Regions from separate parts of the Pseudarthrobacter sp. HLT1-3 genome, predicted to be linked through region 2. Evidence: riboswitches for the same ligand, from Rfam matches in the RefSeq annotation. Region 2 holds a riboswitch; the other holds the start of a gene.

Region 1 (3,180 bases), on a different contig from region 2:
CGAGGCAGTTCTGTGCGGAGCGGAGCCAGAAGAGCTGTTCGGCCTCCGTGGGTGCGATGGCGGCGGCCCGGGCCAGGACCCGGGAATAGCCGTTCAGGTACAGGGCGTCCTGGCTGAGGTAGTAGGCAAATTCCCGCTCCGGCAGCGACCCGTCGGCCAGGCCCCTGATGAAGTCCAGCCCGTGGATCGCGGCCAGGTCGGCGGTGGCGGCGTCCCGGAGCACGGCGGTGAATTCACCCTGGGCCGGTACCCGGCCGGTGCTGGAATGATTTTCGGTCTGCTGCTGGACGTGATGGAAGTGGTGCACCGGGCCGTTGCCGGTGCCGACGTCGAGCCGGTCCGAGGTGCGCAGCGCCTCCCGGAGCCAGGGCTTGACCTCCCGGAGCGCAGCCTCCCAGTCCCCGGTCCCGGCCTGCCCGATGATTCTGGCCTGCACCGTGGCGATCGCCGAGGACAGCGAGCAGCCGGTCCCGTGGCTGTTGCGGGTGGGCACCCGCTCCCCCGGCACCACGATCAGGTCCTGGGCCAGGAGCCCGCCGGTGTTGACCAGCGCGTCCGGGCAGCCGCCGCCGTCGAGCTGGCCGGAGGGATCTCCGGTCCCGCCGCCGGGCCGGCCGCCGTCGAGGTGGCCGCCCTTCACCAGGACGGTGGTGCCGGTCTGGGCGGCGAGCCGCTTGCCCTGCTCCAGCGCCCCGGCCCAGTCCCCGGCGACCGCTTCCCGGAGCAGGATCGCGAGCTCGGCCAGGTTGGGCGTGATCAGGTCCGTGAAGGGCAACAGCGCGTGCAGGGCCGCCTCCGCGGACTCCTGCAGCAGCCGGTCGCCGCTCGTCGCCACCATCACAGGATCCAGGACCACGACGCCGGGGCGGGTCGTCGCCAGCCAGCCGCGGACGGCGTCGATCACGGCGGCATCCCCGAGCATCCCGATCTTGACGGCGTCGATGCTGATGTCCTGGCTGAGGGCGTCGAGCTGGGCGGTCAGGAAGTCCGCCGGCGGGACGTGCACGGCGCTGACGCCGCGGGTGTTCTGCGCGGTCAGGGCGGTGATCGCCGCCATGCCGTAGCCGCCGTGCGCCGCAATGCTTTTGAGGTCGGCCTGGATGCCTGCGCCGCCGGAGGGGTCGGAGCCGGCGATCGCCAGCACCCTCGGGATCCGGGATACGGGCACGGCAGGGGCGGGCGGAAGAAACGATGGGGCGGCGGTCATAAAAGACATCCCTTCGCCGGTGCTAACCGGACAGGTTCAACGGGTTTGGATCTCAGCCGGCTCGATGCGGCACCCCGTGTCAGGATCCAGCCTAGCCGGATCCATTAACGAAGCCGCGGGCACGGCCCGAACCTGGCGTATTGCTACGCGGTCCGGACCGCACCCGCGGCCTGGTTGAACTGTTCTGCTGTTAGAGCTCGGACGCCGGAACGCCGACACCGAGGATGATCGGCTCGCTCGCGGCAGGCTTGGCGGCCGGCAGTGCTGCCGGGACCTTGGCCTCGTGCACCGAGACGGGCGCGGCCTGCGGGGTTTCCCTCCGCTGTTCCACCGAAGTCTCGTTGGCTGCACCCTGGGCGCGGCTGGCGCTCCGGTTGCGGCGGCCGCGGCGGGCGCGCGAGGTGCCGCCCGCGGTGTCTGCCTCGGTCTGGGAACCCGGCGCCTGGGCGCGTCCCGGGCCGGTTCCGCCGGTGCGCGCCGGAGCTGCCGCTGCGGTCCGGGCAGCCGGGGCTGCCGCCGCCGCCGGTTCCGGGGCTGCTGCGGTGGCGGCCGCTTCCGGGGCTGCCTCGGCTTCACCCAGGTGGGCGAAGGCCTCCGTCAGCAAGTCCAGGGTGAGTGCGGGCGCACTTGCCTGGTCGGCGTGTTCGACGAAGGGCAGGGCGACCTGCTCACCGCCGAACGTCAGCACGGCGGCGGGGCGGCCGGCTGCCTCCTCCGACGCGGCGAGCTCGACCACTGCATCGACTGCGGCCTGGCGGGACTGGGCGTCGGCAGCGGTGGCTGTCTCGCCGTCGTGCAGGTGCGCGGCGTGCGCCGCTGCGGCGATGTTCGCCAGCGCGGCGCGGGTTGCCTCGGCCTTGGCGTGGCGTTCGGCCTCGGTGGGCTCCGGGTGGACTGCTGCCGGGACGGACTGCTCGTCCGTGCCCTGGCCGCTCCTGCCGCGGCGGCGGCTCTTGCGTTCGGTGCGTGCGGCGGGCTGGTGCTCGGTCCGCGGTACGTGGTGCTCTGCGGCCACCACGTTGGCGCGGCGGTGCTCCACGGGCTCGTCGTGGGTGACGATGCCGCGGCCGGCGCAGGTTTCGCACTGCTCGCCGAAGACTTCCAGCAGTCCGGTGCCCATCCGCTTGCGCGTCATCTGCACGAGGCCCAGTGAGGTCACCTCGGCGACCTGGTGCTTGGTCCGGTCCCGGCCCAGGCACTCGACCATGCGGCGCAACACAAGGTCGCGGTTGGATTCGAGCACCATGTCGATGAAGTCGATGACGATGATGCCGCCGATGTCGCGGAGCCGGAGCTGCCGGACGACTTCCTCGGCTGCTTCGAGGTTGTTCTTGGTGACGGTTTCCTCAAGGTTTCCGCCGCTGCCGGTGAACTTGCCGGTGTTGACGTCCACCACGGTCATGGCTTCGGTGCGGTCGATCACGAGCGAGCCGCCGGAGGGCAGGAAGACCTTGCGGTCCAGGGCCTTGTGGATCTGCTCGTCGATCCGCCAGGCCGCGAAGATGTCCGTGTCCTTGGTCCACTTCTCCAGCCGGCCGACGAGGTCGGGCGCCACGTAGGTGACGTAGGCCTCGATGGTGTCCCAAGCCTCCTCGCCGGAGACGATCAGCTTGGAGAAGTCCTCGTTGAAGACGTCACGGACCACCTTGATGGTCAGATCGGGTTCGCCGTAGAGCAGTTCGGGGGCGAGGATCTTGGTGGAGGTCGACTGGCCTTCGATGCCTTCCCACTGGGCGCGGAGGCGGTTGATGTCGTGCGTGAGCTCTTCCTCGGACGCGCCCTCGGCCGCGGTGCGGACAATGACGCCGGCGTGTTCCGGCAGCCGGTCCTTGAGGATCCGCTTCAGGCGGTTGCGCTCGACGTCGGGCAGCTTGCGGGAAATGCCGGTCATGGACCCGCCGGGAACGTACACGAGGTACCGGCCCGGCAGTGAGATCTGGCTCGTGAGGCGGGCGCCCTTGTGGCCGACCGGG
Region 2 (3,180 bases):
GGACGTGCTGCTGGCGATCCTGGGCGCGGCACTGTGCATCGACATGGCCGTGAACCGGCACCTGAACAACCTCATGCTGCTGGTGGCGGTGTCCCTGATCGGGTTCGTCGGCTCCGTCACGGTGGCCCGCTTCGTTGCCGACCGGCGGGAGAAAAAGGCGTGAATCCTGAAGCATTCTCCGGCGACGCCGTGATCGACGCGGTTTCGGCGGTCTTCCTGGTGGTCGGCGCCCTGATGTCCCTCGCCGCGGCGGTGGGGCTGCTCCGCTTTCCGGATCTGATGACCCGGATGCACGCGGCCACCAAGCCGCAGGTGCTGGGGCTGTTCCTGCTGCTCTTCGCGCTGGGCCTGCAGCTGCGCACCTGGTGGGTCTGGCCGGTGCTGGTGGTGGCCTGGATCTTCCAGCTCCTGACCGTGCCGGTGTCGGCCCATATGGTGGGCCGGGCCGGGTACCGCACCAAGCACCTGCACCCGGAACTGCTCAGCACCGATGAACTGGAAGCGGTGGTGCAGCAGGCAGCGGGCACCCGCGGTTTCACCGACGACGACGGCGGCGAGGTCACCGAAAGGCGGTAATGGCCGCAGGCGGTGAAAGCTGGACGCAGATGGCTAGACGATGTCCTGAGACTTGGCGAAACGCGTGATCGCCCGCTGGGTGCCGCGGTTGGCGAGGACCTGGATGATGGCGCTGACGGAGGCCGAGATCAGCGCGAAGGTCAGGGCTGAGCGCAGCGTGGTGGGCACGTCGTCGTCGTGGCCCTTGGGCGGCTTGTTGCCCGTGGATTTCTCCCAGACCGTGTCAACAAGCTTGGTGCCGACAAAGCCGGCGAGCAGGCTGATGCCGGTGCCGAGCAGTTTGATCATGATATTCATATTTCGGGGCTCCTAGCGGGAGAAAACAGGGCTTCCCCTAGCCTAACGGTCCTGGACCGGCGGTCCAGCTTCGCCTAGTCTCACGGGGTTCCGGCGCGGCCAAGGATTTCCGAGAGGGCTTCCACCGCCAGCTCATGGTCGGCCTTCTGCGGCAGCCCCGAAACCGTGACGGTGGCGACCATCCCTGTCCCGCGCACGTAAATGGGGAAGGCGCCGCCGTGCGCGGCGAACTCCGACTGGTCGAACCAGGCGTTGTCCTCGATCCGCCGGCCGTCTGCCCGGGCCCGAAGGCCCACCAGCAGCGACGGGACCTCATAGCGCGCGGCGGTGCGCTGTTTCGCCCTGATCCAGCGGTCGTTGTCCGGGGTGGCGCCTTCCAGGGCCGCGTGGAAGAGCACTTGCTCCCCCTTGGTGATGTCGACGGCAATCGGGTGCGAACGCTGCCGGCCGAGTTCCACCAGGCGGAGTCCCAAATCCAGGGCGTCGTCCTTGCTGAACGACTGGAACTGCAATTCGTCCATTTCGGCCAGGATGCGGCCGATCAGCGCCGCGAGGGATCCGGGCGGTTGCTCGTCGGGCGAGTCCGGGTCGAAATCGGGGGAAGACACTGCTGAGTCGGTCACGTGTTTTAGCTCCCGGGGGTTTAGCCGCCGCGCAGGCGGCGTCGGTGGTCCCATTGCCTTGCCGACTCTACCAAGCACTGCGTTCCGGGTCACCGGCGCCGCGGCCACGGGATTATGACGCTGACCCGGAAAAGCAACGCCCGACAGGTGTAAACTGGGCCACGCCCATAAGGGCGACATTAAATACGACAGGGGAGCGCCGCCGTCGGGAATCACCGGAGAAATCCGGGGACACCACAGGTGGGCGCTGAGAGTGCGGACAGCCGCAGACCCTCGAACCTGATCCGGTTAGTACCGGCGCAAGGGAGTCGAGATCTCAGAGTGCCCGGAGCGGCGGCGGAAGCTGCGGACCCGGGGCACTCTCCCCTCCTGTTCCTCAGGAGGACGACATGACTGATACATCTGCCCCGCAGACGCTCACCCGCCGCAGCTACCACTGGCGTGTGGTGGACATTGTGGTGGCCGCGTTGATCGCGGTGGCCGGCGGCGTGATCTTCTGGGCCTGGTCCCAGGGCGCCAACCTCATCTCCGCCCCCGTGAACGCGTTCTACCCGCCGCTGAGCGGGCTCTACGCCGGCGGCTGGATGATCCCGGCGGTGCTGGGCATGCTCATTATCCGCAAGCCGGGCGCCGCGCTGTTCTGCGAAACCGTGGCCGCAACCGGAGAGCTGATCATGGGCTCGCAGTACGGCACCACGGTGCTGCTTTCCGGCCTTCTGCAGGGCCTCGGCGCCGAACTGGTGTTCGCCGCGTTTGTGTACAAGAAGTTCAACCTGCCGGTGTCCCTGCTGGCCGGGGCCGGTGCGGGACTGTTCTGCGGGCTCAATGATGCGTTCCTGCCCTGGGGCTGGAACATCGCGTACGCCGGCGGCGACAAGCTGGCCTACATCATCTTCACGGCCATCTCCGGCGCCGTGATCGCCGGCGGGCTGTCCTGGCTCGCCACCCGGGGCCTGGCCAGGACCGGCGTGCTGGGTTCGTTCGCCTCGCGCAAGGCGGCCAAGGAGGCCGTTTTCTCCTGATGCCCGGGGACAATGCAGTACGCCCGGCCGGGGTCACCGCGCGGGGCTGGGGCTGGCGGCACGCCGGCAGGTCCAGGCCCGCCGTCAGCTCCCTGGACCTCGACATCCGGCCCGGCGAGCGGGTCCTGTTGCTGGGGCCCTCCGGCGCCGGTAAGTCCACGCTGCTCCATGCCCTGGCCGGGGTGCTGGGCGACAGCTCCGCCGGTGACGCTCACCGTACCGGTGACCTGGCCGCTGGCCGCGCGGCGGCGGACGCCGAGGACGCGGACGAGACCGGCAGCCTGCTGATCGACGGCGCCGCGCCCCGGGCCCAGCGCGGCCGGGCCGGACTGATGCAGCAGGACCCGGAGACCCAGGTGGTGCTCTCGCGCCTGGGCGACGACGTGGCCTTCGGCGCCGAAAACCTGGCCGTGCCCCCGGCCGACATCTGGCGGCGGGTGGCCGAGGCCCTGGACGACGTCGGGCTGGGCCGGCTGCCGCTGGACCATCCGACGTCGGCGCTCTCCGGAGGCCAGAAGCAGCGGCTGGCGCTCGCCGGCATTCTGGCGATGCGCCCCGGCTTGATCCTGCTCGACGAACCCACGGCCAACCTGGACCCGGCCGGCGTCCTGGAAGTCCGCGACGCCGTCGGCCGCTGCGTGGCCAAGACCGGGGCCACCCTG

Evidence for each region. Region 2 has a riboswitch for thiamine pyrophosphate ahead of AC50X9_RS00180 (ECF transporter S component). Riboswitches for the same ligand answer to the same signal wherever they lie in the genome.
Region 1: another riboswitch for thiamine pyrophosphate. It lies ahead of AC50X9_RS13290 (bifunctional hydroxymethylpyrimidine kinase/phosphomethylpyrimidine kinase); the one in region 2 lies ahead of AC50X9_RS00180 (ECF transporter S component).

What each region holds. Positions count from the first base shown of each region.
Region 1 is NZ_JBWZCJ010000014.1:72,862-76,041, reverse strand. It holds gene AC50X9_RS13290 (bifunctional hydroxymethylpyrimidine kinase/phosphomethylpyrimidine kinase) at 1-1,207, opposite strand, end outside; TPP riboswitch at 1,199-1,294, opposite strand; gene AC50X9_RS13285 (Rne/Rng family ribonuclease) at 1,398-3,180, opposite strand, start outside.
Region 2 is NZ_JBWZCJ010000001.1:39,761-42,940, forward strand. It holds gene AC50X9_RS00160 (MrpF/PhaF family protein) at 1-163, shown strand, start outside; gene mnhG (monovalent cation/H(+) antiporter subunit G) at 160-576, shown strand; gene AC50X9_RS00170 (DUF4235 domain-containing protein) at 610-873, opposite strand; gene AC50X9_RS00175 (heme-degrading domain-containing protein) at 954-1,496, opposite strand; TPP riboswitch at 1,677-1,820, shown strand; gene AC50X9_RS00180 (ECF transporter S component) at 1,886-2,518, shown strand; gene AC50X9_RS00185 (ABC transporter ATP-binding protein) at 2,518-3,180, shown strand, end outside.